Regions from separate parts of the Tenacibaculum sp. AWR4_210 genome, predicted to be linked through region 3. Evidence: riboswitches for the same ligand, from Rfam matches in the RefSeq annotation. Region 3 holds a riboswitch; each other region holds the start of a gene.
The links. Region 3 has a riboswitch for cobalamin ahead of ACXAG7_RS16495 ((2Fe-2S) ferredoxin domain-containing protein). Riboswitches for the same ligand answer to the same signal wherever they lie in the genome.

Region 1 (10,853 bases), 95 kb from region 3:
AGGTTGTTCCAGGTCGATGGTGATATAGAGGCAAGAGTTTTTGCACTGGCCTGCCATGTGCGAAATTCAGCTTTAGAAAGGCCTGTACTCGGGGTCCAGCTCAAGGGCGTCATGCTCATCCAACCGCTGAAAATCCAAGTTGTTATAAATATTCCAAAAAATAAACCGAAATAATAGTGAAGGTTATACCACTTGTTTTTAAATCTTTGGAATGGTTTTTTTGGTTTTTTCTGAAAACGGACCCAACCCGTAACAATCCCTGTAAGTACCATCACAAATCCCAATCCAGATAGCCAGACGATAAGTTGGAACCAAAGCTCGTTATGAATGCGTATGTCTTTGAAGTAAATCCAATGAGGAATGGCACCTAGCCAGGCCCACATTCGATCACTGGCAGTCGTATGTGACAGTATTTCTCCAGTAACAGAAGAAATGTAGACATACGGGGTGTCGGGGCTGTCGAAGGTTACTTTGTAAATAGGGAGGTGCTTGAGGTAGCGAGTTCTCGGAATCCACTGATCCAGGGCAGTCAAATGGGTGACCGATCCTTTTGCGGTTGTTTTTAATGCTTCTTTTGCCAGTAAGAATGCTCGTTCACTGTTGGTAGTTAGCTGTTGCCCGGTATCTCCATATCTAGAAATAAGGGTGCCGTTACTGGAGGTTAGGTGATAAACAGGACGCTGTAGCTGATAGTTAATTCGGAGTTGGTGTAAGGTGTCATTACGGTAATCGGGAAAAACTTCCGAAGGGGCTTTCAATGTTGCAGTTGTAGCGCTTTGTTGTAAGGCTCTCTTTTGTGAAGTACTCAAAAAAGGAAAGCTCTTATACATCATGACAATTCCGGAAAGAAACCAAATGAGAAAGAGGAAACTAAAAAACGTTCCTAACCAACGATGAAGGGTAATTATTTTCTTCATGAAATAAAAAGAGTGCCCTCGACAAGGGAGGGCACTTCGGTTTATAATTTATAAGCTAATGATATTCTGAAATTACGACCTTGTCCTACAAAGAACTGACGATCGTAAATAGCATCTGTGTAATACAGTGTATTGGCAAGGTTGTTAATGTTTACCCCTATGCGCACGCGTTTGGCTTGATAGTAGATAGTTCCGTCTAGGGTAGTATAGGCCGGAAGCGTAAAAGTATTGCTCGAGTTGGTGAAATTACTACTCACGTAGTTTCCTCCAAATCCGAGTCCGATACCGTGCAAAGCTCGCGATTGGAACTCGTAGTTGGCCCAGAAATTAGCACTGTGTTTCGGAGCAAAACGCAGTGAGTTACCGGGAGCTACACGTTGTAATTGAGGGTTGTATGACCGTACCTTTGCATCGACAAAAGCATATCCTGCTTTTAGGTAGAATCCAGGAACAGGCTGTGTTTCAATATCTAATTCAACTCCTTTAGAATCGGCTTCTCCAATTTGTTGGTAATCATTGACACTCGTTCGTTCAACAATGTTATTTTTAAGTAGGTAGTAGGTTGATAAGGTTGCGGAAAAACGTTGGTTTTTCTGATACTTAACACCACCTTCTATTTGGTATCCCTTTTCCGGATCAAAAACAACACCATTGGGAGCTACTCTTCGAGAAGGTTTAAAATAATTAGAATACGAAGCAAAAAAGCTCAGCGCATCAGGAATGGGTTGGTAAACAACTCCCGCGCGATAGGTAAAGGCAGTTGGTGGGATCGTGGTGCGCGTTCCTGAAGTAAGCACAACGCGATCCTTGTTGAGTTCATCTCTGTAGTAGGTTCCATCAAAAATATCATAACGCAGACCTATCATGGCTTTAAAGTGCTCTGAAATACTAATGGCATCTTGTAGGTAAAAACCACTGACAAATTCTTCCTTAACATCTACTTTGTCGTCAACAGCTTCGATATGTCCTTGGTTTAATACGGGGTTTTGAACAGAAATGGTCGTAAACGTACCAGGGCCAATCACCTTACCTCTAAAGGTTTTTCTATCCAAAAAACTCAAAGAATTTCCGAGTAAAAGTTGGTGTTTTATACTACCCGTTGTGGCTTGAAAACTATAATCGAGCTGATTTTGTAATGTTTTTGTTTGATGATTAAAATAGAAAGGAAAATTTCTTTTAATAGCGTCTTTAGTAGCGTTTAATACTAAGAATTCTGTAGAGAGGTAATCAATATCGTCACTTGCATAGGACAAAAGGTTGGTAAGTTTTGATGTTTCAGAAAACTCATGCGTGTATTTTAATTGAGCGTCGTAGCGTTTGTGTTTGAGATAATCCTGCGGATCGTTATAACGTGTTTTTGGATCCAAGCCAGGTACTAGTGAACCGTCGTCGTCCATCGGAATTCCCGTATCGGTGTCGTATTGGTCGTCATTGACTTGTAAGTAAAAATCCAAACGATCTTTAGAGCTCGGAGTATAGGTCAAAGCAAAAGATCCGTTGTTGGTAGCCACGCCGTAGTCTCGCCACCCTTGGCTTCTGGTCAAACCAAAGTCTGTTCGGTATCGGAGTTCAGGAGAAATGGAACCTCCAAAACCAGCACTCATGGTATAACTTTTATAGCTACCATAGCTAATAGTAAAGTTACCAGTATCGTGAAGGGTTGGTTTTTTTCGAACGATGTTGATAATTCCTCCTAGCGCTGAGTGTCCGTATAGTACACTTGCAGGGCCTTTTAAAACTTCGATACGAGCAACGTTGGCAAGGTTAGTACTTGGAGCACTTGTCGATATATTATGACGCTCATCACGCACTCCGTCTAGCAATAAAACAAAATTGTTAAATCCGCGAATTCGGAAGGTTTGAAAACCACCGTAACGATTAATAGGTCGAACTCCAGTGGCACTTTTTACCGCCGTTCCTAAATCGTCCACTCCGCGTTGAAGGAGCAATCGTTGATCGACGCTGTTGGTAGTAACGGGAGCATCGATATCTTTAATAGGAAGTTTTCCTACAGCCAGAACAGCAGGCTTCATACCTTGTTTCCTAGCGTCGATTTGCACCTCGTCCAAAGCGATGACTTCTTTTTGTAGAAAAAGAATAAATGGCTCAGAACTTGACAATGACGCAATGTTCTTTACTACGGTTTCATAGCCGATTTTTGAAAATTGAACAGTTTTAGTTTTAGTAGGTACTTGAAGCTGAAAATGGCCATTGGCATCGGTATGGGTACCTTTGCGTACATTTTTAAAGGCTACAGTGACATTGGAAATGGTTTTTCCGGTTTTCAGGTCTTTTACGGTTCCTGAAATTGTAGTGTATGATTGCGCATTGGCAACAATAGCCAACAGCATAAATACACTGCATAATACAAATTTTTTCATCTGCTGAAAAATGAGTTTTAAGCAGGTAATGTGCAGAAAATACTACGATGAGTAGTTGTATATTTTCTAACCCTTTACCCGAGAGTTACTAATAAAATTATGAATTGTTGGCAGGTCTCCTGACTCGGTTCCGAACAATCGCCTTCCCACTAATGTTAGCAGTGACTTAATTGATTGCTCGTTGTAAATAAACCTCACAGTTGCGGGAACAGTTTTGGATTTTCACCAAATTCCCTTTTAATTTTTACCAGCGTAAAAAACCAAAAATCGGGCGTAAAAGTAAGGATTTCACAGAAATGACCAAGTTGTATGTAATTTTAATTAGGAGAAAAGTAAGTACAGGCTTGAAGGCTTTGAATATGAGAGATTTTTTTTAAGTTTACCTGATGAGTAGCTTAGAACCTATAGAATTTGAATTTCATCCTGCAGACGAGGAAGCTCTGGATGAGGTACTTGCACTGTTTAAAGAAACAGCATTGAAAATTCAAGCTAAAAATGTGGACCATTGGCAGTATTGGATTCATCCTCCTATTGAAAAAATTGCCTGGGTCAAAGAAGGCTTGTCTCGAGGAGAGTACTATTTTATCCGAGATCTCCAAGAGAAAACCATCGGTATGGTTAGAATCATGGAAAAAGATGAATACTATTGGGGATTGCGAGATGACCAGGCATTTTACGTACATTCTTTGGTAATCAAAGAAGCCTATAACGGTCGTGGACTGGGGGCTTTAGTATTGCAAAAAATTGCAGTAAAAGCTCGAGCAAAAGACTGCGAGTTTTTGCGTCTTGATGCCGTAGCCACTAATGTGAAACTGTGTCGTTTTTACGAAAGTTTAGGATTTGTAAAAGTCGGTGTAAAGAAAGTCCCTTTATCGTCGAATAATTTATACCAATTACCATTGTAAAAAGTATCCTATGATAAGTGAATTAAATAAAAAGTTGAATGAAAAATTAAGACGTGATCTTATTGAAATGGAGCATCGCGTAGCTGGATTGACGAGTTCCTATCAACCTATACAAAAAGCATTGTCTCTTTACAAAGAGTACGACCTGGAAACCTATAAACGAGAAGTCGAAAGTGATTTGTTGCGAGCCATTCCATATTGGAAAACCATGCAGTTGCAAGATGCTACTACCTACGATGCCATTTTATTTGAGTATAGCGATCAGGAGCTACCACCATTCGAAAGTTTTTCGTTCGGCCTTTATAATATGAGAGATTATAAATTAACCATTGACCCTCACTATTATGAGTATGCAGAATTTGGTGAATGGAATGTCGGATACGGTGTGTCTTTAGATCCTTTTGCGGTATGTGCTCCATTCCATGTTGAGGCCGTGGAAGAAGAAGATGTGTATGATAAAATGCATTATGAAGATGAAAATTCAGGAGTGAAAGAATTGAATTTATGGGCTGATGCAGCTGTGAAAAAAATACTAAATGAGGTATTCGCTGCTGCTGATGCACAAGGATTGTTTGATGATTTGGAACTGAGAAAAGGAGGTGCCTTTATGTATAATGTGCACGATGTAGGAAGTGTTCAAGATCCTTTCTATCTAAAACAATAGGGTTCAATATTACCACGCGTTTTTTAAAACATAAGAAAGGAATAAATTCAGGATACTGTTGAAGCTGTGCTTGGCGTACTTTTGAAATAGCCCACTAAATTTATTTGTTAAATTGAAAGCAACCTATATGCATTAATAGCTTTCTTTATTATATTTGCCACACTGTTGCAATAATTGAATTTCAATGATACAAATAAAACAAGTAAGCAAGTCGTTTAAAGGGCATACTGCGGTAAACAATTTGAATTTACAAATTGAGCAAGGTGAAATTCTTGGACTGTTAGGAGCTAACGGAGCTGGGAAATCAACGACGATCAATATGTTATTGGGGTTTTTACAACCTGATACCGGAAGTATCACGGTACAAAATTTAGATACGGTAAAAGATACTGCCAAGGTGAGGAAACTCATAGGATATATACCAGAAAATGTCAATTTATATCCTTATTTAACGGGAGTTGAAAACCTGGATTATTTCTGTAGGCTAGCAGGAATCTCTTACAGTAAAAAAGAACTCAAAGATTTTTTATTGACCTGTGGATTGCAGGAGGAAGCACATAGTCAAAAAGTGGCAGGGTATTCGAAGGGAATGCGTCAAAAAGTAGGGATTGCCATAGCCTACGCGAAAAAAGCAGAAGTTTATTTGTTAGACGAGCCGGCGAGCGGATTAGACCCGTTGGCGAGTAATGAACTTTCAGAGTTATTGAAAAAACTGGCTTCAGAAGGAGCCGCAATTTTAATGGCTTCACACGATATTTTTAGAGTACGAGAGGTGTGCAACCGCATTGGGATATTGAAAAAAGGAGTACTTGTTAAACAGTTGTCTTCAGCAGAGGTTAGCGCCAATGAACTGGAACAATTGTACTTGGAGTTTATGAAAAATTAGGGCTATGTGGACAATTTTAAAGAATGAAAGTTGGGCCCTAAGCCGTAACAAAGCACTTTGGGCAGTGAGTATTGGATTTGTACTTGTCCTGTGCAGTGCGTTGTATTTAGGAGCGGCGCAAATGGCGCAAGAACGAGCGTCTTTTGAACAAGCCAAAGCCCATGTTCGTGGACAATGGGAAGCCTTAAAAGAAATGAATCCTCATGGGGCAGCTCATTTCGGAACCTTTGTGTTTAAACCGAGTAATGCCTTGAGTAGTTTGGACGAGGGGGTACATAGTGTCCTCGGAAATGTCATTCGTGTTGAAGGTCATGTTCAGAATGAAATGGTTCATTCTGAAGCCTCACAAATGATGGCAGCTTCTAAGTTTGGCAAGTTAAAAAGTGCGCTATTACTACAGTATGTATTACCCTTATTACTGATTTTTTTAGCATTTCACAGTATTAGTAGTGAAAAGCAAAGCGGACGTCTTAAGCTATTATTACTTCAAGGAGCAAGCCCTAGGGCATTGGTCCTGGCAAAAACCCTGGTAGTTTGGCTATATGGAGTTTTGCTGTTGCTGTTAGTTATGCTTGCGTATACCTTGCTAAATTATCAGGAATTGACCTTAGAAATTTTGGGAAGAGGGGCCTTGTTTTTTGCGAGTTATACCTTGTATTATTTTGTGTTAAGCGGACTTGGTGTATACAGTTCGTTGAAGTGGCAAAATGCAACAGTGGCGTTGACATCTCTTCTGGGAATATGGATGATTTGGACGTTGTTTATGCCTAGTATTGCGATGAGCATTGTCGATAAACTGAACCCCTTACCCAGCAGAGCAGCTTTTCAAACAGCGATGAAAACAGATAGAGCCAAAGGAATTGATGGTCATAATCCATCAGATGCACGAGGACTTGAATTGAAACAACGCGTATTAAAGCAATACGGGGTCGATTCCATAGCACAGCTTCCCATTAACTTTGATGGGCTGCGAATGCAAGCTGATGAAGAGTACGGAAACAAGGTATGGGATAAACACTTTGGGAATTTGAGAAAAGTACAAGCCAGACAGAAACACAATTACCAGTGGATGGGGGTCTTAAATCCCTTTCTTTCTTTGCAAAATGCGAGTATGGGAGTTGTCGGAAGCGACAATTTACATCACCAAGAGTTTTTGTTACAAGTTGAGCACTATCGCCGAAAACTCATCAAAGCCTTGAATGATGAACACGCTTATGGTGGTTCTAAATCAGGTGATTGGGGATGGAAGGCAAGTAATGCCTTTTATAAAAGTATAGAAGACTTTAAATACGAACCAACGACTTTTTCGTCTGTTTGGAATTACTATAAAAGCGATTTAGGTTTTCTGTGTTTTTGGTCTATTGGAATTCTAGTATTACTCCTTAGAGGAGCCAAAAAAATGCAAGTAATATGAGTGGGGTAAAGATATTTTTATTTGAATGGAAGCACTTTGTGAAAAATCCATTTAAAATAGTGGCAGTACTGTTGTTTGTTATTGCTGGGCTTTACGGATTGCATAATGGAGCGAGTCTGTTTCAGGAGCAACAAGGAGAGATTAATGATATTCAGGCTAAAGCGGATCAAGCAAGAGCTGAAATTATTGCTTATTACGACGCTGGCAAGAAAGGTCCTCAAGAACGTCCTTGGGTCGATGTGACAAATCCCTATTGGGCCATTTGGTACACCTCAGTATACGCATTTAAATCTCCTTCACCAGCCATGGTATACAGCATAGGACAGGCAGAGCAATTTGGGTATTATAAAAGAGTGAGTTTTAGAAGTAGTCCTTACGATTCGGATATGGCAGAGGAAATCGCAAACCCAGAGCGTTTGCAGGCCGGAACTCTAGATTTTGCCTTTGTATTACTCTACCTTTTACCGGTAGTGTTGCTTGTATTGACTTATAATTTAAAAAGTTACGAAAGTGAACAAGGTTTTTGGTCATTAGTAGTAGTACAACATACGTCTCATTATAATTGGTTATTATCTAGGTTTGCGTTTTACGTACTAGTCACTAGCAGCGTTGTACTGCTACTTTTTATCTACGGAGGCTTCTTGACAGGAGTGTTCAGTTTGGTTCCTGATGCTGCAATGAAGTTCTTCGGAATGAGTATGCTCTATTTGATGCTTTGGGCGAGTGTATTTTTTGTGATCGTTGCAAAAGGACGTCGAATCTTAAGCAATAGTTTATTGATGATCGGGGTGTATTTATTGTTGTGTTTTATTGTCCCAGGGGCAGTACATCAGCAGTTGAGTGTTGAAAAACCACGCAATTTAATGACGGATTATATCGATGCGACACGTGATAAAAAATCAGCGCTTTACGAAAAATCTTCGGAAGAGTTGAGCTCGGCGCTGTATCGACAATTCCCATCCTTGGCGACAACTCCTGTAGCTAAAGACTCTGTAAAGTCAAAGCGATTATTACGAAGAGCACTGGTTGGGTTAACCAATGAAGTGATGAAGGAGAGTATGCAACCTTTTGAGCGAGAAAGCGAAGAGAAAAATCAATTGATAGCTGGTAGTTTTTGGTACAATCCAGTAGGTTTTTTCCAGAATAGCTTTAACGAACAATCAAAAACTCATTATGTCAATTACAAGGCATATAGAGAAACCATTCAATCAGCAATTGATTTACAAATTAAGGTATTGTTAAAAGAACTTTATAACGATGTAGAAGTAACTAAAAAACAATATCAAGACTATCTTAAGCAATTTAATCATGATTCATAAACTAACCAAGAAATCAGATTCTTTAGGGGTAATGGCTGGCGGACTTTGCCTAGTTCATTGTATAGTAACCCCCTTATTATTTTTAATTCAACCAATGGCAAATTCAAGTGATGGCGCTTTTAGCTGGTGGAAAAGTATGGATTATATTTTTCTGTTAATTTCATTGATTGCCGTATTTAATTCTGCTAAATCAACGCCGAAAGCATGGGTGAAAATTGGGCTTTGGACCGCTTGGCTCGCACTGACTGCCGCAGTGATTAATGAAAAGTTAGCCTACTTTGAATGGACGGAGTTTGCAGTCTATATTCCTGCCTTGAGTTTGGTGGTTTTACACATCTACAATAGCAGGTATTGTACCTGTGGAGGTGCAGCTTGTCAGTCAAATACTAAGTAATAAAGGAGTCAGATATGGATAAAGAACAGTTTGAAAATATAGGAGATAATCATATTGGTACCAATGTAGAGACGCCTTTAAGACCAGATGCTTTTGAGAAGTCAGACAGCGAAAAAATAGAAGCTATCCAAGGGCATTTTGCTAAAATTATGGAAGAGTTAGGGCTGGATCTAACCGATGATAGCTTATCAGGTACTCCGTATCGGGTAGCAAAAATGTATGTCAAAGAATTATTCTATGGGCTCAACCCCATGAACAAACCAAAAGCTTCGACTTTTGAAAACAAATATGGGTACCACCGAATGCTCATTGAACGTGATATCAATATCGATTCGGCCTGTGAACATCATTTTTTGCCAATAATTGGAAAAGCACATGTGGGTTACGTTCCTAAAGAACGAGTTATAGGCTTGTCAAAAATAAACAGGTTGGTTGACTACTACGCGCACCGTCCTCAGGTTCAGGAGCGCTTGTGTCTTCAAATACTAAAAGACTTACAGGAGTTATTGCATACGGATGATGTGATTGTCGTGGTTGAGGCGGCACATCTCTGTGTTTCTTCCAGAGGTATAAAAGATAAAAATAGTACTACGATAACCATAGAATACGGAGGCTGTTTTGCCGACGATGCGAAACGCAAAGAATTTCTGGACCAGGTTATAAAAGCATAAAACATAAATATTGGGGAGTTATTTTCAATAAGGCAGATGAGGTATGGGAACTGAATCTGCCTTACTCTTTTGTAACCAATACATCCAAGAAAAGACATAGTTCATCATTAGAATATACATTCACCGACATTGTATAGAAACCTCCCTTTTTTGTTTTGAGAAAGTACGATTTTACTTAAAACAAGCGTTTTGCAATGTTATGTCCCTACATTATTTTGTAACCAGCATATTCAAGAAAAGGCATAGTTCATCATTAGAATATACATTCAGAACTATTATACGACAATGCCTTTTTGATGTTTTGAAAAAGTACGATTTTATTTATAACAATTATTTTGCAATGTTATGTCCCTACTTTATTTGGTAACCAGTACATTCAAGAATAGGCATAGTTCATCATTAGAATATACATTCGCTACTATTATACAATAATGCCTTTTTAACGTTTTTAGAAAGTACGATTTTATTCATAACAAGTATTTTACAATGTTATGTCCCTACTTTATTTTGTAACCGGTGCATTCAAGAATGGGCATAGTTTATCATTAGAATATACATTCGCTACTATTATACAATAATGCCTTTTTAACGTTTTGAAAAGTACTATTTTACTTAAAACCAGTATTTTGCAATGTTTTAACCCTACTTTATTTTGTAACCAGTAACATTCAAGAATGGGCATAGTTTATCATTAGAATATACATTCGCTACTATTATACAATAATGCCTTTTTAACGTTTTGAAAAAAGTACGATTTTATTTATAACAAGTATTTTGCAATGTTATGTCCCTACATTATTTTGTAACCAGCAAATTCAAGAAAAGACATAGTTTATCATTAGAATATACATTCGCTACTATTATACGACAATGCCTTTTTGATGTTTTGATAAAGTACAATTTTACTTGAAAACAAGTCTTTTGTGAGGTTATGATTCTACTTTTTTTGTAATTAATGCATTCAAAAAAAGACACAGTTCATTATTAGAATATACATTCACTGACATTGTATGAAAATCTTTTTTTTGTTTTGAGAAAGTACAATTTTACTTGAAAACAAGCCTTTTACAAAGTTATGTCCCTACTTTATTTTGTAACCGGTGCATTCAAGAATAGACATAGTTCATCATTGGTTTTTATATGCATTGACTCGCAACCTTACCTTCGTTATCTATGGTAAAATTGTTTGCATTTTTACGGAGCGCTGTTGAGCAGGGGCTGTTAAATAAGGCATCGGTCGTTTTGCGATAAAACGATCGATGCCAAGGGGAAAGGAATAAATACAACAATTAATAGACTGAT
Region 2 (10,853 bases), on a different contig from region 3:
CGATGAGTACGATAGGGATATCAACCGTTGGGTTGGTTAACAAATCCGCTTTATCGATCATCATCAATATTAACCCACCTGCAATGATCCCTAAAGAACCCGCTAATAAGGTTAAAAATACGGACTCAAGGATGATTTGTTGCTTTATTTTACCTGGCGTAGCTCCAAGTGCTCTACGGATACCTATTTCTTTCGTTCGCTCTTTTACGGTAATCAGTAAGATGTTTCCAATGGCAAACACTCCAGCGATTAAGGTAGCAATCCCAACAAACCAAGTTAAAAACTGCATTCCCGTTAAAAAGCCTGTTACCTTGGCAATTTCTTTCCCGAGGTTAAACCCGTCAAAAGCTCTGTTGTCTTCAGGATGTACTTTGTGCAAATTCTTTAGTAAGAGTTTTACATCCGACTCTACTTGTTCTATATCTGCATCAGCTTTTCCAGTAACTACCATCCAACGAAACTTATCTCCTTGGTTGTATACCAGACGATAGGTACTAAATGGAATGTGGATATTATTACTCCCTTCAAAACGTCCTGGCTTATACACTCCTACGACCATGTATCCGATATTGTTAATTTTGAGAAAACTACCAATAGCTTCTTCATCTATGTCATACAATTGCTTGAACACCTCCGTACTTATCACACATACCTTTCTATTCTGATTTATATCAGATTGATTGATAAAGCGTCCAGCGGTCAACTTTTTCTTTTGAATTTTATCCAATTCTGGGTAATCACCAAAAATAGTCAGGTTGGCGGTTTTCGTCCCCTTTACCACTAAACTTCCAGTCACATTTCGAGGTACGACGAACTCGATTCCATTGATCTCAGATCTAATTTTTTCGACGTCACTATTCGTTAAATTGATCTGACGTCCCTTTTGGAAACCTTTAAACGGCATCGACGTTCTTCCTCCTGCCATAAATACACTGTTGGTCGCAAAATCACCAAACAAGCTGTTAAACCCATTTTCTATTCCTTTTGCTGCTCCTAAGAGCCCCACCAAAAGTAAAATTCCCCAAAAGGCTCCAAAAATGGTAATCGCAGTTCTCATTTTGTTCTTGCGAATGCTCCCGTATATTTCTTGCCAGGTATCTTTGTCAAATAAAAATTTCATAATTAATCAGCTCTTAATGCAACAATAGGTTTAATTCTGGCAGCTCGTTTTGCAGGTAAATATCCGGCGAGCATACCTGATAAAATTAAGGTGATAGTGGCCCCAACAACTACAGGAGTAGAGACACCTGGGTTGAGTATAAAATATTGCTTTAAACTTGGACCTACAACTTCTAATATACCCACTCCGATGGATAATCCTATATATCCTGACAAGGCTGTAATGATAATTGCTTCCAACATAATCATCATAACAATCGATTTCGGAGTCGCCCCTATTGCTTTTCGAATTCCCAATTCTTTGGTACGTTCCTTCACGATATATACCATGATATTACTAATCCCCACCACACCGGCAATTAAGGTTCCAAACCCGATAATAAGAATCAAGATTCCCAAACCAAACATCATACTCGACACCTGCTTGTTATCTGAAGCGTAATTATTGATTCGGATACCGCGTTGATCATTCGGTGCTACTTCGTGTTTTATCTTTAACGCTTTGCGCAATTGATTTCCAAAAACGATGGCCTGATCAACACTTAACTTTGGATTGTACATCATTCCAAACTCATCGATGTGATCGTTATTACCATAAATACGTTGTAAGGTAGTAAAGGGAGCATAAATATAACGTTCATCACTATCGCCTCCTGGATCAGAAAATACCCCAATTACGCGGTACATGATTCCACCGATATTGATTAATTTACCGTAGGCGCTCAGCTGTCCAAACAAATCCTTTTCAACCATACGACCAATAACGACTACTTTCGATCGCTCTTTGATATCGCGATAGTTCAAAAATCGACCTTCAGTAACGGTAGCCGACTCTAACAAGTCGTATTTTGGATATACCCCTCTCAAGGTATAATTATCCTCTTTGGTTTTGTATACCACCTTGACACCGCGTTGAATACGTGGACTAATCATTTGCAACTTATCTGCAAACTTTTCCTTTATAAACTCAAAGTCGTCATTTCTAAATTGGATGCGCCTTCCTATTTGATTTCCTTTATAGGCCTTTGTAGTTCTGTTTGACCAAACGTACATAGAATTGATAGCATCCCCTGCAAACTCTTTTTTAAAGGTATTTTGAAGCCCGTTTCCAATTCCGAACAGCAAGGTAAACAGTAAAATCGCAAACGCCACCGTAAAGCCTGACAATATCGAACGCAGCTTATTTTTACTGATACTCTGAAATATTTCTCTCCAGCGATCTAAATCAAACATACTTATGAACTTTAGCTTTTGATTTACCCGACTCTGTTAATTCATCACTGATGATGACCCCATCTTTCAATCGAACCACCCTATCTGTTTGTTCTGCAACATCTTCTTCGTGAGTAATAACGAATACCGTCATTCCTTCGTCATTAATTTCCTTCAGTAAATCCATTACCGAATCCGTTGTCGATGAATCGAGGGCTCCGGTAGGCTCATCCGCCAATACTACTTTGGGCTTGGTTGCCAAGGCTCTGGCAATGGCTACCCGTTGTTTTTGTCCTCCCGACAACTCATTAGGCAGGTGATTTGCCCACTCCTTTAAGCCTACTTTTTCCAAATAGTCCAACGCTATTTGAATGCGTTCTTTTCGCCCTACTCCTTTGTAATACAGCGGAAGTGCGACATTTTCAACGGCTGTCTTATATGAAATCAGGTTAAAAGACTGAAAAACAAATCCCAAGAATTTATTTCTTAGAATAGCAGCTTTCTTCTCATTTAAATCCTCAATTAACTGATCATTTAAATAATATTTTCCTTCATCGTGTACATCGAGTAAGCCTACTATATTCAGGAGTGTTGATTTCCCAGATCCCGATGATCCCATAATAGAAACAAATTCTCCTTCTTTAATATGTAAGTTCAATCCTTTTAAAACGTGCAGTGAATCTTTACCAATTGGATAAGATTTGTGCAGATTTTCGATTCGTATCATCTGTTAGTTTGTTTTATGATAAGTAATCCTTCTCATCATTAGAAAATTCTTACTCAATATCCGCTTTCTTTTACAAGACGCTCATTTATAATTAATGTTACAAAAACAATTGGTAATTTTATCAAATAAATAACAATCTGAATCAAATGTTCGATATTCCTAAGGGCAAGCGACTTGTTTTATTTGATGGAGTATGCAATTTTTGCGATGCTTCGGTCCAGCGCATTTTAAAATATGACAAAAATAATTTGTATGTTTTTGCGGCCTTGGATTCGAAAACTGGTAGTGCGGTGCAAGCCCATTTAAATCTCACATCTGAAGCTGTGGATTCCATCATTCTTTATGAACCTGGGGGTTCCTGCGATATAAAATCGACGGCAGTGCTCAAAATAGGGACTAGTTTTGGCGGATTTTGGTACCTCCTTGCCATCGGATGGTTGGTGCCGAGATCACTCCGAGATGTACTGTACGATTGGGTGGCCAAAAACCGCTATCGTTGGTTTGGGAAAAGGGCTGCATGCCGCATTCCAACTCCTGTTGAACAGGCAAAGTTTTTACCATAAAAAAAGACGCACCGAAGTGCGCCTTTTTTGGAAACAAACAATTCGTTTAAAAGTTTAAACGAACTCCTAATTTTACATTTCTTCCTAAGGTTGAAAACCCTAAGGTTTCTTCAAAATCAGTATTGAAGATATTCGATACCGTTCCGAAGAAGGTAACTTTTTTGTTTAACAATGAATAATTCGCTGTAAAATCGAGTAAATTATAACTGTCAATGGTTACCGTTTCACCTCGTGGTCCAAAAGATCCGTACTTATCAAATACTGTACGATCACCAATGTGCTTATACACAAAGGCAAAAGCTGCATTTTTAATAGGCGTTAACTCAACTCCTGCCACAACTTTGTGTTTCGGAATATAATTGTTAGCTCCTTCATTATCATCTTTATTCGTATAGGTATAATTTGCCGTCAATTTAACATACTCGAGAGGTTTCGCCTCTGAAAGTACTTCTACCCCATTGGTTTTTACAGTTCCATTAGAGTTTGCATACACTCCCCAAGGAGCAGCTGACAAACTTTGGAATACTATCGCATCGTTCACCTTACGGTTAAAGAATACGGCATTCAACTTGTAATTTTTATAATAAGACTCAAATCCAGCTTCAAAAGTAGCACTGGTTTCCGGGTTTAAAGTAAGTGCTCCGTATTGTGAAAATAACTGGTAAGTACTCGGTGCAATAAAGGCCGTTCCGTACGACGCTAACAACTTCACTCCGTAATCATTAGTATTCATTACATTGTATGATACGTTTCCGTCATAAACAAAATGATTCCCGTAATTACTGTGAATATTAAGACGTCCTCCTGCGTTCACATTCAATCCAAAATCACTGATATAAACCATAGATACGTACGGATCTGAAGTAGTAAAGTTTGCTACGTCCTTATTAATTTGGGCAAAAGGCGTATTGGTTTCGTTCTTGTGCTCTTGGAAATTGAAACCAGTAATCACTTGGAATTTGTTATCCATAAAAGCATATTTGTTTACCACGTCAATGTTTACCGCAGTTCCTTCATACATACTTTCGTTAATCGATTTAGAAAAGCTACTGTACTGCTTTAAATTACGTGTTATTTTATTAAAAGACGCCAACACGTACACTTCTCCATTTTCATAACTAAACTTCGGTTTTACACCGTAGCGAACTTGAGAAAATGCCCAAGTATTTCTCGCTTCATCTCTGTAGGCACCTGCATCAAATTCCGAATCAAACTCATCGTAGTTAAGAAATAATCCTAAATCGAGATTCTCCGTAAAATCATAGCCTAATTTTACCAAGGCATTTTTGCTGTAAAAAGAATCATCTTCAAAAACTTGATCCGTTTTGCTCTTAGCAGCTGACAATCCTTCAACTCCAGTTAAATCAAAATAGGCCAAGTACTTCAAATTCCCAAGCGTTCCGTTGATACTAACGTTTTGATTTTTATTATTTGGACGGGCACTAAACGACTTGCTATCGTTGTACGTACCGATACTCGCTTCATAGGTAGCGCGGATCGCTTGTTTTGACGATTTCTTTAATATGATATTAATTACCCCTGTTGCAGCTCCTGTTCCATACAAGGTAGAAGCAGCTCCTTTTAAAACTTCAATTTTTTCAATCTGGTTTAACGACAACAAACGCAAATCATAGCTCTGATTGATCCCCGATGCATCAGATACCGGAATACCGTCTATCAACACCAACACCTGTCTACTTCTTCCTCCACGGATATAAGTTCCTATTTGACGTCCTCTATTCGAGTTTGCACCATTAATTTCAATTCCTGGTAAATTGTTTAATAACTGAACTACTGTGTTTCCAGCGTTTTGTTGAATTTCCTTTTGAGAGATGGTATAGATCACCTTACCCGTGTGCTCTTTTTTCAAATCAAACTTGGTTGCCGTTACCACAACTTCGTCCAACTCTTCATTTTTCGTTTGCTCATTTTCCTGAGCGTACAAACTTCCCCCTACCATTGATAGTGCCAAGGCACCAACAAAAAATAATTGTTTTCTCATTAGTAAATGTTACTTTAATTTTTAAATATTCAGGAAAAAAATCAGCGCAGTAAACCGCCCCCAAACTTTTATCCCGAAAGTTCGAATTCTTGAAAATTGGCAGGTCTCCTGGCTTGCGTCTTATTATCTACCTTCCCATAAATACAGTGGTAATCTTGAATGATAATAAGCGGTTTAGCTTACAGTTGCGGGAACAGCTTCGGATTTACACCGAATTCCCTTTTAATTTTCCTCGCCCGTTGGGCAACAAAGGAAAAACCAAAATTCGGGGCAAATGTATAGCATTCTTTTAATTACTGAATCATATATTACCGTTTTTTTATCAATATTTTAATTTTTCATTTCTTTTCGTGCTACTTTCTAACGAATTCGTGATAAAAAGTCTTTTTTGCTATCAAAATCTTTCTAATCTTTGTATTTCAAAATTTATCTTCTATGATTTACTACATCTCTGGAGGAGAACGTTCCGGAAAAAGCTCTTACGCAGAGCGACTTGCAGAGTCCTTGTCATCAGCACCAATTTACTTAGCCACCTCTCGTATTTGGGATGCTAATTTTAAAAAGCGCGTACAACGACATATCGATGATCGCGGAGAGCAGTGGAGCACCGTTGAAGAAGAAAAAAAACTCAGTACAGTCATCGCTGCAGGACAAACCGTGGTAATTGACTGTGTAACGCTTTGGCTCACGAATTACTTTACAGATACAGAAAGTGACGTGCAGAAGAGCTTACAACTCGCTAAAGAAGAATTCGACAAACTGCAACAAATAGACGGTAATATCATTATCATTTCTAATGAAATTGGCATGGGACTGCACGCAACGAGTTCTATTGGAAGAAAGTTTGTAGAACTTCAAGGCTGGATGAATCAATATATTGCACAACGTGCAGACAAAGCAACCTTTATGGTTTCTGGACTCCCTTTACACTTAAAATAAACAACATGTTTACGATAGCACCATTACCGACAACCTTAGTACCTGAACTTCAACAGGCCATCGACACCAAAACAAAACCTTTAGGAGCCCTTGGCACTCTCGAAAAAATAGCCTTGCAAATAGGCCAAATACAAGAAACTTGTACTCCTGAAATAGTTGCCCCTACCATCGTTGTTTTTGCGGGTGACCACGGAATCGCAACTACCAATAAAGTAAGCCCATACCCACAGGAAGTTACCCAACAAATGGTGCTTAACTTTTTACATGGTGGGGCAGCAATCAATGTTTTTTGCCAACAAAACCAGTTGGATTTGCGCATCGTTGATGCTGGCGTAAATGCTGATTTTGAGGCACAGGCAAACCTTATACAGGCCAAAATTGCGAAAGGTACTCGCGATTATAGCCAAGGCCCAGCCATGAGCATGGAACAATTAGAAAACGCCATGAATCATGGAGCTGCCATCGTCGATACACTGTATCAGAACGGAACCAATGTCATTGGCTTTGGTGAAATGGGTATTAGCAATACATCCTCAGCTGCCTTGCTCATGAGCTACTTTACCAACACGCCCATAGCTGACTGTATCGGCAGAGGTACTGGACTCGATGATGAAGGACTTGCACTTAAAATAAAAACGCTGAGTGATATCTATGTTCTTCACCGTGAAAAGATAGAATCTCCTTTGGATGCTTTAGCTACTTTTGGAGGATTTGAAATTGCCATGATGAGCGGTGCTATGCTGAGAGCAGCCCACTTAAAAATGACCTTACTCATTGATGGCTTTATTGTAACTGCCGCCCTACTAGCTGTACATGCACTACAACCTAACATCACAGCCTATTGTATTTTTTCGCATACTTCAGGTGAACAAGGACACCTTAAAATGCTCAATTTCCTCGAAGCGACGCCCCTACTCAATTTGGGCTTGCGTTTAGGAGAAGGAACCGGCTGTGCCCTAGCCTTCCCTATTATTAAATCAAGTGTAGCATTTTTAAATGATATGGCAACTTTTAAGAGTGCCCAAGTATCAGCAGCCACCACAAAAAACGCCTAACCCCATGAAAAGACAAGTGCATTACTTTTTAACTGCCGTGCTGTTCTTTACGAGAATTCCCTGTCCTTCTTGGGTAGATCACTCACCTGATTATATCAACAAAAGCAGTCGTTACTTTTCTTTGGTCGGTATATTAATCGGTGCAATTTCCGGTCTATTGTATTGGTTGAGCACACAGGTCTTTGACAACGATATCTCGGTGCTGATAAGTATGATTAGTTCGGTCTGGATAACAGGGGCTTTTCACGAAGATGGATTTGCTGATGTTTGTGATGGATTTGGTGGAGGATGGACCAAAGCCAAAATACTTACCATTATGAAAGACTCGACCTTAGGAACCTTTGGTGTGTTAGGTTTACTCTTTATCATCGCGCTCAAGTTTTTGGCCTTGTATAAACTGAGTACCCTTTCAACTGTACTTCCTTTTATCCTTATTGCCGGACACAGCCTCAGTAGATTTGCAGCAACCTTACTGTTGTATACACATCCGTATGTACGTGATAACGACAGTTCTAAAATCAAACCAACAACCAAACAAATGAGTACCAAAGCACTCATTATATCCGGATTTTTTGGCCTTGCACCTTTGCTGTTATTAGAAAACACCTTGGTTTACCTAAGCCTATTACCCGTTCTTTTGTGCTATTTGTACTTGGGTAGGCTGTATACGAAGTGGATTGGTGGACAAACAGGCGATTGTGCAGGTGCCCTACAGCAAGTTGCAGAAGTTGTATTTTATTTAAGTTTAGTTGCCTTATGGAAGTATATTTGATTCGTCATACCACCCCTGAAATTGCCAAAGGAATCTGTTATGGTCAGTATGATTTAGACCTAGCTACGAGTTTTCCTTCTGAACTAAAGACCATTCAACAAGCGCTTCCAAAGCAAGTATTCAACTATCCCTGTTTTAGTAGTCCATTACAACGCTGTTCTCTTTTAGCTCAGCAGTTATTCAAAACCGTACGCTTTGATGAGCGATTGAAGGAATTGAATTTTGGACAATGGGAAATGCGTGCTTGGGACGATATTCCCAAAGCGGAGCTCGATCCTTGGATGCATGACTTTGTCAATACTCCAACTCCTCAAGGAGAATCGTATGTTGATCTCCACAAAAGAACTACTGAATTTCTAGAAGAACTCAGACAACAAAATCTCACGAATGCTGTGCTCGTTACCCACGGAGGAGTCATGCGAAGTATTTGGGCTCATGTCCACGATATCCCTCTCAATAAATCATTTGATCTTAAACTGTCTTATGGTTCCATTTTAAAACTACAACTATAACATGAAAAAATTATACGCTCTTTTCCTACTCTTGATACTGAGTTATCAATGTACTTCTCCAAGTAAAAAGACAACGCCTACAAAAGAAGTCACTACTAGTACCATTAAATACGCGAATGGTTTTGATATTCGCATAGAAAATGGCGAAAAAAAACTCATCGTTAAACGGGTTTTCCAGAAAGGAAACAAAACTACTACCTATACGCTTGGTGCTACTACCGATATTGAAGGCAATAGTCTTCAGGTTCCTGTTGAGAATATCGTGGTTACGAGTACCTCTCATATTCCTATGTTAGAGCTACTGCAGGCAGAAAAACGAATCGTTGGCTTTCCTAATACCCGTTATATTTCCTCTGAGAAAACAAGACAGCGAATAGCCGATGGACTCATTGTTGACTTAGGCTCTGAACGCAGCATGAATACCGAAAAATTACTGGAACTGAACCCTGCTCTGGTCGTCGGTTTTTCATTGCACCCTAACAACAAACTCTACGAAAACATTAAAAAAGCCGGCATTCCTGTGCTCTACAACGGAGAGTGGCTTGAGGAAACTCCTTTAGGACGTGCAGAATGGCTTAAATTCTTTGGAGTACTCTTAGGAAAGGAAAAGGAAGCTGACAGTATTTTTAATCATATAGAACAGGAATACTTGAACGCAAAAAAACTAGCTCAAAATGCCCAACACAAACCGACCGTGATCTCAGGAAGCCTGTATAAAGACGTTTGGAATGTACCCGCCGGTAACAGTTATACCGCCCGCTTTTTTAAAGATGCCAACCTAGACTACTTGTGGAGTGACACCTCCGGAACAGGTAGCCTACAACTCGGGTTTGAAAGTGTACTCGAAAAAGGGCAACATGCCACCTACTGGATCAAATGCGGTTCATACGGTACCAAGGAACAAATGCTCACCGCGAATAAAAACTATGCAGAGTTTGATGCTTTTAAACAGAACAAACTGTATTCTATTGGAGTTCACAGAGGTCCTACTGGAGGTATTATCTATTACGAACAGTCTCCCGTTCGCCCTGATTTAGTATTAAAAGATTTGGTTAAAATTACACAGCCAGAGATACTTCCTGACTATGAATTGCACTTTTTTAGTCCTTTGCAATAACGATGGCTACAGTTGAAACTAACTCAAAAGGAAACCTCAGAGAAATTGCTGGTTTATTTTTTAAACTAGGCTGTATTGCCTTTGGTGGACCTGCAGCGCACATTGCCATGATGGAAGAAGAAGTTGTTCAAAAGCGAAAATGGATGACCGAACAGCACTTTTTAGATTTAATCGGTGCTACCAATTTAATTCCTGGTCCAAACTCGACAGAATTAACCATGCACTGTGGTCAAGAACGCGCTGGATGGAAAGGCTTGCTCGTAGCTGGGATCAGTTTTATCTTCCCTGCAGCCCTGGTTACCGCTCTATTTGCACACCTCTACCTAAGCTATGGAACACTCCCTGACGTTGCTCCGTTTATTTTTGGTATCAAACCCGCTGTGCTTGCCATTATTGCTAGTGCCGCTCACAAGCTCAGCAAAAAAGCCATTACATCGAACTTCTATGCAGTTGTAGGAGTTCTTGTTTTCTTATTAAGCCTTAAAGGTATCAATGAATTTACCTTACTATTTGCAACGGCCATACTCGGTATTCTCTTAAGCTTTAGATCTGCTAAAAGTGTACCCTCAGTCACCATTGTTCCTTATTTTTTAGGGACTACAGGAATCAGTCCTATGCCTCCTTTACAATTGTTTTTAAGTTTTTTAAAAATTGGAAGTATCTTATACGGAAGTGGATATGTATTATTCGCCTTTCTAGACACTGAACTCGTTCAAACTGGTTGGCTCACTAGGCAAGTATTGCTCGATGCTGTTGCAGTAGGACAACTAACACCAGGCCCTATACTTACGACAGCCACATTTATAGGCTGGCAACTACATGGATTTTACGGAGC
Region 3 (10,853 bases):
CACCCTATTCGACTCTTTGGAAATGCGATTTCCCTAGGTACTCGATTATTAAACCATGGAACTCATCGATTTTTAAAAGGACTTTTGCTAACTGCTCTCCTTTGCGTTGCTACTTTTCTCTTTTTTTGGTTTCTCATGCAATGGACTGCTCAATACCTCTATGTATCACTGAGCATCGGAAGTATTTTTTTGTTTTACGCACTGGCCAACAAAAGTCTGCTTGAAGAAGGCAATGCCGTATTTACTGCTCTCGAAAAAGGCATCGAAGAGGGACGCTCAAGACTGTCATGGATTGTAGGTCGAGATACCCGATCACTAGATACTCAACAAATTACCAAAGCGGTATTTGAAACTGTTTCTGAAAATCTCAGTGACGGTGTAATTGCCCCTTTGTTTTACTATGCTTTTTTGGGAATTCCCGGTGCGATGCTCTACAAAATGATTAACACCTTAGACTCCATGATTGGATACAAAAATGACCGTTATTATTATTTTGGGAAGTTTGCTGCCAAGCTAGATGATGTTTTTAATTTTATTCCTGCCCGATTAACGGCAGTGCTCATGTTACTCGTCAGTGGAAAGTTACATAAGCTCCCTACAGTCATGAGGCAAGCAAAAAATCACACAAGCCCGAATGCGGGATATCCGGAAGCAGCATTAGCTATTATTTTGGATTGTCAGTTTGGGGGCCCGAATGTTTACCATGGAAAACTGGTAAACAAACCCTATATAGGGACTAACTCACGTCAAGTACTCCCCACTGAATTCAAAGCCGTATCCAAGATCAACCAACGAAGTACTTTTTGTTTTGTAGTTCTTATCGCTATTTTACAATACCTTTATTACACACTATGAATCGAATTATCATAACAGGAGGTCCGGGTTCTGGAAAAACTAGCTTGTTGAAAGCTCTCAGAAACAAAGGTATGCAATGCTTTGATGAAATTGCTCGTGCGGTTATTGAGGAACAGCAAGCTAAGAAAGGTCAAAAAACCCCTTGGCAAGATGTTACCGGATTTACGGAGCTCGTCTATGAGAACACTTTAGCTAAATTTGATGAACCCATTTCAAATTTTGCTTTTGTAGACCGTGGATTACCAGATAACATCGCCTACTTAAAACATTATGGAGGCCTTATCAGTACCCAATGGAAAACTTTTAATTACTTCGATTTTTACTATCCGACTGTCTTTTTACTACCTGCATGGGAGGCGATCTACGAGCAAGATCCACAACGACTACAATCGTACACAGAAGCCCAGGCCCTGCATAAAGAGTTAGTAAAGACCTACAAAGACTTGGGGTTTGAAATTATTCAACTTCAAAAAACAACTGTAAGCAAACGCGTTACTGCCGTGATTCAATATACAAACCACCTTCATTAGGAATGATTCCTTCTGTTTCTCGACATCATCACATTGATTTAAAATAATATCATTTATATTCGCAGGTAACAAATTGGTTTTTTAGCACACTAAAAATTAAAAGGGAATTTGGTGCAAACCCAAAGCTGTTCCCGCAACTGTAAGCTCTCACCAATTTTTGTACGACAACCACTGTAATTCGTTATGGGAAGGTGTACAAAATAGAGCGAAGCCAGGAGACCTGCCTCTTTGTGTATATTTATTAACTCTCGGGTAAAGAGTTCGAAAATAGTTACATATTTTCTTCCCTTACCTGCTATTATCAACACAATTATGACAAATTCAATGATTTTAAGCAGGGTATGGTCTGGAATACTGTTCCAAAAGACCTACTCTTCGGCATTTCTGCTTTTTTCTTGTAACACTACAATCTATTCAAAACGCTAGGTATGGGAAAAGACTTATCAAAAGTAACCACCACCTTTCAGTTTTGTGATGGCGGATCGTGCAGGAAGGCACATAGTGAATTGAGTGTTAGAGAAGCTAGAGCCCATTTGAGAAATGCCGACTTATGGCACAGCACTCATACCATAAAAACTCGTTGTAACGGTCGTTGTGAAGATGCTCCTACGCTCATAGTTCAGCCTGGAAATTTTTGGTACAAACAACTAGACCAACAAAAAGTAATTGAAATAGTAGAGGCCCACACTACTGCGCAATCACCAGTAGAGGCCTATTTATTATTTAAAGAAGGCGGTGAAAGCGTTTTATCTAACCGAGAACGCAAGGTTACTCCTGTGGTATTTAAACCCAAAGTTCATGAGGAATACGGGACTGTACTCGTTGCCAGAGCCTCAGCCTCTGACCAGTTTTTATATCCCGTACTAAAAACCATGTTTGAAAAGTTTCCAAACTTCGAACTGCTCCACCCTATCCAAAACACGCGAATTACCACTGAGCATCAGGTAAAATACACAGATGCTTTTGACCTTATGATTAAGGGACCTGAAGCGGAACTCGCTATAGCCATCGGTCCAATTACCAAAGCTATGGAGAAAGAGGTAGCCCCAGAAATTCTAAGTCGAAAAGTAGGTGTTTCTGAGGTATACTGGTTCGATAATCATGAGCGCTATCAGGGGGCTATACATTTAAAAAACAGAAAAGGAAAACCGATTGTGAATTTTTTAATTCCAAAAGAAAATCAAGACCTTTGGACTTATCTAATGACAATATATTTAGAAATGACTATTAACTCACCTAGAATTGCCGATGAAGTTACCACAAATTAGTATAGTTGGTTCAGGTTGGCTCGGTGGTGCTTTAGCTACCGTACTAGCAGAAGACTATACTATTCATATTTCAACTACGAGCGTCTCTAAAGTGGAAATGCTAAAAGCTCAAGGATTTACTCCTTTTGTTTTTTCCTTAGGATCGACGACGAATACTCATGAGATTCCATCTTTTTTGGAGGGCAGTGATATTATCATTATCAACTTTCCACCGAAGCGACGTATCGATGCTATTGAAACCGTTTACCCACAGCAGGTATCGGCTTTACTCCCGTTTATAAAAGAACATCAAAAGGTTCTCTTTATCAGCTCAACCTCTGTGTATCAAAACACCAATGATTGGGTTACGGAGTCTTTACCCCTTCATCCTGAAAAAGCATCTGGCTTAGCGGTGCGAGTTGCAGAGCAAGCTCTTCAAGAGGCTTTACAAGAACGATTAACCATCCTTAGATTTTCGGGGTTGATTGGGTACGATCGTTTGCCAGGACGATTTTTGGCTAACAAAAAAGAGCTCAGAAATGGAAAATCACCCGTCAATGTCATACATCGCGATGACTGTATAGGACTCATTCAACGCATCATTGAAACAGAAAGTTGGGGTGAAATTTTCAATGGTTGTTCTGACGAGCATCCTACACGTGAGCACTTTTATACCCTAGCAGCAGCGCGCCTTGGATTAACGGCTCCAGAATTTGTACAGGAACAAACACCTACAAATTTCAAACTGATTTCAAATCGTAAGAGTAAAGAAAAACTAGCATACGTATATAAATTCCCCGATCCTTTAAAACTAATTTAAGCATGGCCAAAATTTCTATTATTGGAGCAGGACCCGGTGACCCAGAATTACTGACGGTAAAAGCATCGCGATTAGTTACGGAAGCCGATGTTATTTTACATGATAATTTAGTATCGGAAGCCATACTCAGCTTAAACGGGCATGCTGAGAAAATATACGTCGGCAGAAAATTTGGAGATAGCAGCAATCAAATGGATCGTCAGCTTCGTATTAATGAATTGCTACACGAACACTATTCACAAGGAAAAAACGTCGTTCGATTAAAATCTGGTGACCCCTATATCTACGGACGAGCCGCTGAGGAAGCTCGCTATCTAAGTGAACGCTCTGTAGACTTTGAGGTAATTCCGGGAATTTCAGCAGCTTTAGCCGCAGCAAACATCTATAATATTCCAATTACGGAGCGCAACAAATCAAACGCCGTACTTATCTGTACTGCACATACTGCTGACTATTCTTTTGAGCAACTCAACGGCATTGCACATATGCTGAAAGCTGGAAATACCATCAGCATCTATATGGGACTCAAAAGTCTACATCGCATTATTCCTAAATTGATGGAAGTTTGTAAAGACCCAAACATTCCCGTCAATGCCATCTCGAATGCCTCGCGAAGCAACCAACAAATTTTAAGTGGGACTCTAGGTACTATTGAAACACTGGTAGCCGAACGAGATTTACCCATGCCCGTCGTTTTTATTATTGGAGCGGAACCCATATTAACAACTAACAACAATTAATATTTGATGAAAGAAGGAATATTACTTTGCGGGCACGGCAGTAGACGCCCCAATGCAGTTACTTCATTTAAAAAACTCGTAAGCATATTACGAGCACGATACGAGAACAGTTATGAGGTAGATTACGGTTTCTTAGAATTTAACCATCCTACTTACGAAGCTGCTGTAGAGCGTATGTACCTTAATGGTGTTCGCAAAATTTACGCCTTACCGGTCATTCTTTTTGCGGGTTCTCACGCTAAGAATGATATCCCGTATGAACTTAACACCCTGCAGTCGTATCACGACGATTTGAGCATCCACATGGGAAAACACATTGGGGTCAGTTCCTTTTTACTCGATTTAGCAAAAAAGCGAATCGAAGAAACGGAAGCTAAGTTTGGAGCAATAGACAGAAAAGACACTTGTTTAGTAGTTGTAGGAAGAGGTACCACAGATTCCGATGCCAACAGTGACGTAGCAAAATTGACCAGCATGCTTTGGGATGGTATGGGATTTGGTTTTGCCACTACCGGATATAGCGGAACGGCATATCCAAAGGTAGACGAATGTCTTAGTATGGTTAATAAACTCGGATTTAAACGTACCATCGTCATTCCTTTCTTCTTTTTTACAGGAGTACTCTTAGAGCGTATCTACAGCAGTGTTACACAACAACAGGCTAAATCTGAAAATGAATTCATTTATACGGACCCTTTTGGCACTGACGAACTCATTTTACAGGCTTTTGATGAACGTTTGGAAGAAGCCAAAAATGGTACAGCTCATATGAACTGTCAGCTCTGCAAATACAGAAAACAAATCATTGGATTTGAACAAGATCAAGGACAAGAACAAATTGGACACCACTTAAATGTCAAAGGAATACTTTTTGAAGAAGACGAAAAGCCAGGAAAAGATGCCAATAGTATTAGCGCTAAACTCAAGAACATTTTAGGAATCTAATGCTAGTAAAAGAACAGGACAAGTCAACAAGTAAAATCAAACAGGTAGTGGGTGCCCCTATAAGCATTCAACATCGCAAGGGAAGTACAAACTTTTTTTTACGTTACTTCCATTACAAAATTAATGGTAGCCCTAAGGTTGAATGGCATAAAAACGGCAAGATAAATCTCCAAGTATTTGAAAAGGGCATCGCCCTGCATTACGCCAAAGAAACTACTCGGGAAACACTCTTTTTACCATACCACGATATAACAGATCTCTCTTTTACACCGGGTCCTGAAAACATCCGATTTTGTAAAATTTCCATTTTCAAACTCGCCGTAAAACTGGGAATTCCTATTCGGTATGCACGATATTTAGCTACTTTTCAGGAGTATCAAATTGCTCCATGCCGATTGAGTATCAATACTAAAGAATATCAGTTAACTATGGAAGCCAATGGTTACCAATACCATAGACACGCTGCTTTTTTCGAGGGCATTCGCGAGAAAAGCAGCGGTTAGATCGTTTACTCAACTCGCCCTTCACCTTCTAAAAACAACTGTTGTAACTTTTCTACGAGTTCATCAGAAGGGTTTTCCCACATTCCTCTCTGAACGGCCTCTAGTAGTCGTTCACTCATATCTTTCAACGCCCAAGGATTGTGTTCTTCGATAAAGTTCTTCGTTTCTTCATCCAAAAGATAGGCTTCAGTAATTCCTTCATACATAAAATCATCAACTGAATTGGTGGTCGCATCATAGGCAAATAGGTAGTCTAAGGTAGCCGCCATTTCAAATACGCCTTTATAACCATGTCGTTTTACACCAGCTATCCATTTCGGATTGACCACTCTAGAGCGATATACTTTTAACAGTTCTTCTTTCAAAGTTTTCACCTTCGGATTTTCAGGACGTGAATGATCGCCGAAATAAATTGAAGGTTGTTCTCCGCGTTCCGTTTGCACTGCATTGGCTAGTCCACCGTGGAATTGATAGTAATCATCACTGTCGAGTATATCGTGTTCTCTGTTGTCTTGATTCTGCATGACTACCTGCATGGATTGCAAACGATGTTTAAATGACTCGTGTGCTGACACTCCCTGTTTAGAAGTACCATATGCATAGCCACTCCAATTGATATACACCTTTGCGAGATCTTCAGGACTGTTCCAGTTTTTTTCATCGATTAGTCCTTGGAGGCCTGCTCCATAAGAACCGGGCTTTGAACCAAACACTCGAAACTGGGCTCTCTGTTCACTTTGCTGTCTTTCTAAGCCTTGCTCTAACCAATACTCCGTTTCTGCTAGCACGCGTTTTTTAATCGGGTTATCTTCCAGAGGTTCCTCTAACTGCGCTACCTTTTGAACCGCTGCATTGAACAAGTTGATCACATCGGGGAAAGCATCTCTAAAAAATCCAGAAATACGCAAGGTCACATCAATCCTTGGCCTCCCTAAGGTAACTAGAGGAATGATTTCAAAATCCGTTACTCTTCTGTTTAAATTTTTCCAAATTGGTCGTACCCCTAAAAGTGCCATGGCTTGCGCTATGTCATCACCACCGGTTCGCATCGTAGCGGTTCCCCAAACAGAAATCCCAATGGTTTCAGGGTACTCTCCGTGTTCTTGTAAGTAACGATCAATAATTAATTGAGCACTGCGCTCTCCTAAACGATAGGCCGTTTCTGTAGGTATGGTTCGAACATCTACTGAATAAAAGTTTCGTCCTGTAGGTAATAAATCGACTCGTCCACGAGTAGGGGCTCCCGAAGGTCCGGAAGGGACGTATTTCCCGTCTAGTCCTGCCAACAAAAACTCGATTTCATCGCTGGTATGTTCCACTGCAGGCAAGGTTACCGCTTCGAGGTAGCTAAGAACTTTGTTAAAATTGGGTAATTGCGTGTCCCGAACTTTTTTAACTTGATACGACTGAAGTAATTTTTTTCCATACTCTTCTAAAAATGCTACCCATTGCCCTACCGTCCTATAATTTTGATCTCCGTATTGATAATTTAATGGCGTATCATAATCGGTTTGATAAATTGGTAGTTCAACACCTAAGTCTTTACTAAGTGCCTGTGTAATTCCCTGTGCACTTTGACTAGAGGGACGGTGCAGTGCCATGAGCAAATCTGTCAACTGTTCTCCTGTAGGAGCTTGACCAAAAATATGCAATCCATCGCGGATTTGAGCTTCTTTTAACTCACACAAATATCCATCTAATTTTACCAAGAGTTCATCCACATCATCACTGGTGATATTCAAATCGACATTTAACTGCGACTGCTTTACCAATTTGGCGATTTCTTGTTCTAACACTTTTGAACGTTTGGTATCGAGTGAAGAAGCTTCGTAATATTCATCTACCAAATGCTCTAATTTCACCAAACTACCATACGTTTCTGCCCGTGTCATCGGTGGAATCAAATGATCAATAATCACCGCTTGGTTTCTTCTTTTTGCCTGCGTCCCCTCTCCTGGATCATTGATTATAAAAGGATAAAAATGGGGTAAGGTTCCAAATATGGCCGACGGAAAACAAGTTTCGTCGTTAAGAGACACACTTTTTCCCGGTAACCATTCAAGGTTTCCATGTTTCCCTAAATGAATGACTGCCGATGCGTCAAAATTATCGCGTAACCAAAAATAATAGGATAAATACTGATAGGTAGGCGGTAAATCGGGAGAGTGATAAATTGATTGCGGATCTTGATTATAACCTCTTGAAGGCTGGATGCTCAAGAAAACATTGCCCAGTAACATTCCAGGCACCACAAAACCACTTTCCGTAAAGTACGGATCTTCTTCCATGTTCCCCCACTGCTCTCTTACCTTAGCTTTTAACGCTGCTGATAATTTATCAAACCTCGACTTAAAATCGCTCAGCGAATACAGGATACTGTGAGGACGAGTTTCGGTAGTGTTTGGGTCATTCGTCGTTAATTGGGTCAACCAGTGAATCACCTCCGTCCCAGAAGACGGCAACTGCTTTCCTACCTCATACCCAGCCTCCTTTAGCGCTGCAAGTACTTGTACACAACTTTCAGGCGTATCTAACCCAACTCCGTTCGCTAAACGACTATCTTTATTTGGATAATTGGGTAGAATTAACGCTATTTTCTTCTCATTATTCGACAGATTTCGCAAAATACTCCATTGCTTCGCCATTGCAGCCATAAAATTACAGGCTGGCAGGTAGACTTCGTACTTCACAAGCGCACTGTCAGTTAACGGATCTTTCTCTTGTTCTTTTTTAAACGAGATCGCTTTCCCTATTATTCGACCATCTATTTCTGGTAAAGCAATATTCATCGCAATGTCTGTAGGTGGTAGTCCAAACAATCCTTCTTTCCACACTTCTTTGTTAGTGGTGGAGAAAATTGTTTGCAATACAGGAACCTTTAAATTCTCAAAAATAAAGCTATCGTGATCTGTAGATTTTACTGTAAATCCAGAAGTATTTAAAATTACTTGTAGGCTCCCTACTTCAAAACGCAATTCAGCCTCGAGTTCTTCTAGAATTTCCCGATCTCTAAAACTTTGGGCAAAAGCTACAACAGGCGTTAGTCCTTCCTTAGCCAAACTATCCGTTAAAGCTTTGATTGGCTCCAGGTTATTAGACAAATAATGAGCTCTATACGCTATAACAACTGCCACTTTCGTGTCTGCATCCCATGTCGATTCCAATTCCGATTTGCTTACAATTCCATCCTGGACAGTATACAAAAACAAGGGAGCAACCACTGTTACCTCTGGCAGTTGCATTTCTATAGAAAAGTACTGTTGGCACACGTATTTTAAAAGCGTGCTCGCATTGGCCTCTCCTCCTTGTTGTAGGTAATTTCTGCATTGATGTACCTCTTCCAAAGGTACCGATGACTGCTGCATCAATTCATAATCTGGTTCATGAGCTGGAATGAACAGCAACTTACACCCCGTTTGCTCTTGCATTTCTTTCAGCGCCTCAACGAGATAACGATAATAACTCATTCCACCGAGTAAACTACATACAATTACCTCTGCATGGGTCAATACTTCTTCTATATAAGTATCAATAGTTAATTCTTGCTTGAGATACACCAAATTGGTCATTCTCAAGCTAGGTAATTGAGTTCCTAGCTCTCCGTACAACTTTCTATACGCCTCGTTCATGGCGTGGATATCAGTATCTGAAGCACTTAAAAAAACCACATTTCCTGGTTTCTGATCGATATAAAATACTCCGTCATCGTCTGGATTCCAACCTCCAGGAATGGTTGCTATTAAATGCATATTATTTTAGTTCTTAATTGAATGTAACCAACCAAAGGTTCCTTCTCCCCAATAGAGGTGCATATAACTGGCCAGCACATTTTTATAGGTATAATATTTCGTTGTGACTTTTTTATTTCTAGCCGTGTATATTTCCCCCACGGTCTCGGTATGTTCATCGTTGTAAATAGAAGAATAATGGAACTCATGTCCCCAGAGTTCATCGTTTTCAAATACGACCCTACGGTATCCTAAATGCAGCTTTTTACCTTCCATACTGGTCCCAAAACCGAATACTCCAACCATAGGATGCCTAGTCCCCTCTTCGGTAACGATCTCCTTTCCTAAGTACATCATTCCACCACATTCCGCCAAGATGGCGACTCCTTTATCCGCTCTGGATTTTACCTGACTTAACATCTTGGTATTTTTTGACAGTTCCGCCACGTACAATTCAGGGTATCCCCCAGCAAAATACAGAAGGTCCGCTTCTGGGAGCACCGTATCGCGCAAAGGACTAAAATAAGTTATGTCACCAATTTGTTCGAGGTATGCGAGGTTTTGTCGATAGGTAAAATTGAAAGCTTCATCTTTCGCCACGGCAATTTTTAATTTCTTGCTATTTTTTGAAACATTAGTAGCTTTCGGAACTGTAACCTTGTATTGAGTTGCCGCCAAAAGCGCATCCATGTCCAAGTGCTCTCCTACATGCTTAGCGGCACTGTCCAGAAGTTCCTCGTAATCTTCGTGAACATGCAAACCTAGATGTCGTGAGGGAATTGCTATTTTCTCCTCGGGGGGTAAGTAACCGAAACAAGGTACACCGACATCTTCACAGGCTTCTTTTAAGAATGAAAAATGAGACGCTGTCTTTACAAAATTGAATATCACGCCCGCAATTTTCACCTCTGGATCAAAGTTTTTTAATCCGAATAACAAAGGTGCTGCGCTATAGGCCATCGCTTTGGCATTCAACACCAACACTACTGGCAATTTTAATTTCTTTGCAATCTCGGCCGAGCTCCCTTTGTCTTTAACAGCTCCATCAAACAACCCCATTACTCCTTCGACAATACTGATGGTTGCTTCTTGGCTAAAGTTGCTAAATACCGTTTTCATATGGGAGTCCGACATCATTACCGTGTCTAAATTGATGCTTTGGTTTTTTGCCGCATTGGAATGATGCAACGTATCGATATAATCAGGACCGCATTTAAAAGGTTGAATTTTCACACCTCGCTTGCTAAAGTATCGCAAGAGTCCTAAGGTAACTGTTGTTTTACCTGAATTACTCGCTGGAGCAGCAATTAAAAAAGCATTTTTCATGAGGATACTTTCAAATGTGTTAAAGGTAGATACGTGACCCGCAGGGCTTCTGCTAGTTTTTTAGCCAATCCTAGTTTTACAAACCCCGTTTCTGTATCGACCACGGTAGTATTTTTTAATTGCCCTAAGAACTTTTTATAGCTCGATATGGCCGCTTGA

Region 1: another riboswitch for cobalamin. It lies ahead of ACXAG7_RS16880 (TonB-dependent siderophore receptor); the one in region 3 lies ahead of ACXAG7_RS16495 ((2Fe-2S) ferredoxin domain-containing protein).
Region 2: another riboswitch for cobalamin. It lies ahead of ACXAG7_RS07560 (TonB-dependent receptor plug domain-containing protein); the one in region 3 lies ahead of ACXAG7_RS16495 ((2Fe-2S) ferredoxin domain-containing protein).

Annotation. Positions count from the first base shown of each region.
Region 1 covers NZ_JBSWYF010000010.1:99,005-109,857, reverse strand. Annotated here, with positions in the region: gene ACXAG7_RS16885 (PepSY domain-containing protein) at 1-917, opposite strand, end outside; gene ACXAG7_RS16880 (TonB-dependent siderophore receptor) at 959-3,298, opposite strand; cobalamin riboswitch at 3,391-3,578, opposite strand; gene ACXAG7_RS16875 (N-acetyltransferase family protein) at 3,685-4,203, shown strand; gene ACXAG7_RS16870 (hypothetical protein) at 4,214-4,867, shown strand; gene ACXAG7_RS16865 (ABC transporter ATP-binding protein) at 5,052-5,753, shown strand; gene ACXAG7_RS16860 (DUF3526 domain-containing protein) at 5,758-7,167, shown strand; gene ACXAG7_RS16855 (hypothetical protein) at 7,164-8,486, shown strand; gene ACXAG7_RS16850 (MerC domain-containing protein) at 8,476-8,880, shown strand; gene folE (GTP cyclohydrolase I FolE) at 8,895-9,551, shown strand; gene ACXAG7_RS16840 (T9SS type A sorting domain-containing protein) at 10,841-10,853, opposite strand, start outside.
Region 2 covers NZ_JBSWYF010000003.1:345,159-356,011, forward strand. Annotated here, with positions in the region: gene ACXAG7_RS07540 (ABC transporter permease) at 1-1,120, opposite strand, end outside; gene ACXAG7_RS07545 (ABC transporter permease) at 1,123-2,352, opposite strand; gene ACXAG7_RS07550 (ABC transporter ATP-binding protein) at 2,345-3,058, opposite strand; gene ACXAG7_RS07555 (thiol-disulfide oxidoreductase DCC family protein) at 3,205-3,621, shown strand; gene ACXAG7_RS07560 (TonB-dependent receptor plug domain-containing protein) at 3,668-5,623, opposite strand; cobalamin riboswitch at 5,705-5,901, opposite strand; gene cobU (bifunctional adenosylcobinamide kinase/adenosylcobinamide-phosphate guanylyltransferase) at 6,059-6,562, shown strand; gene cobT (nicotinate-nucleotide--dimethylbenzimidazole phosphoribosyltransferase) at 6,568-7,617, shown strand; gene ACXAG7_RS07575 (adenosylcobinamide-GDP ribazoletransferase) at 7,622-8,389, shown strand; gene cobC (alpha-ribazole phosphatase) at 8,374-8,901, shown strand; gene ACXAG7_RS07585 (ABC transporter substrate-binding protein) at 8,903-10,018, shown strand; gene chrA (chromate efflux transporter) at 10,021-10,853, shown strand, end outside.
Region 3 covers NZ_JBSWYF010000010.1:4,234-15,086, forward strand. Annotated here, with positions in the region: gene cbiB (adenosylcobinamide-phosphate synthase CbiB) at 1-855, shown strand, start outside; gene ACXAG7_RS16490 (AAA family ATPase) at 852-1,385, shown strand; cobalamin riboswitch at 1,443-1,627, shown strand; gene ACXAG7_RS16495 ((2Fe-2S) ferredoxin domain-containing protein) at 1,814-2,653, shown strand; gene ACXAG7_RS16500 (Rossmann-fold NAD(P)-binding domain-containing protein) at 2,634-3,452, shown strand; gene cobA (uroporphyrinogen-III C-methyltransferase) at 3,455-4,192, shown strand; gene ACXAG7_RS16510 (sirohydrochlorin chelatase) at 4,199-5,137, shown strand; gene ACXAG7_RS16515 (hypothetical protein) at 5,137-5,640, shown strand; gene cobN (cobaltochelatase subunit CobN) at 5,646-9,389, opposite strand; gene ACXAG7_RS16525 (cobyrinate a,c-diamide synthase) at 9,396-10,694, opposite strand; gene ACXAG7_RS16530 (VWA domain-containing protein) at 10,691-10,853, opposite strand, start outside.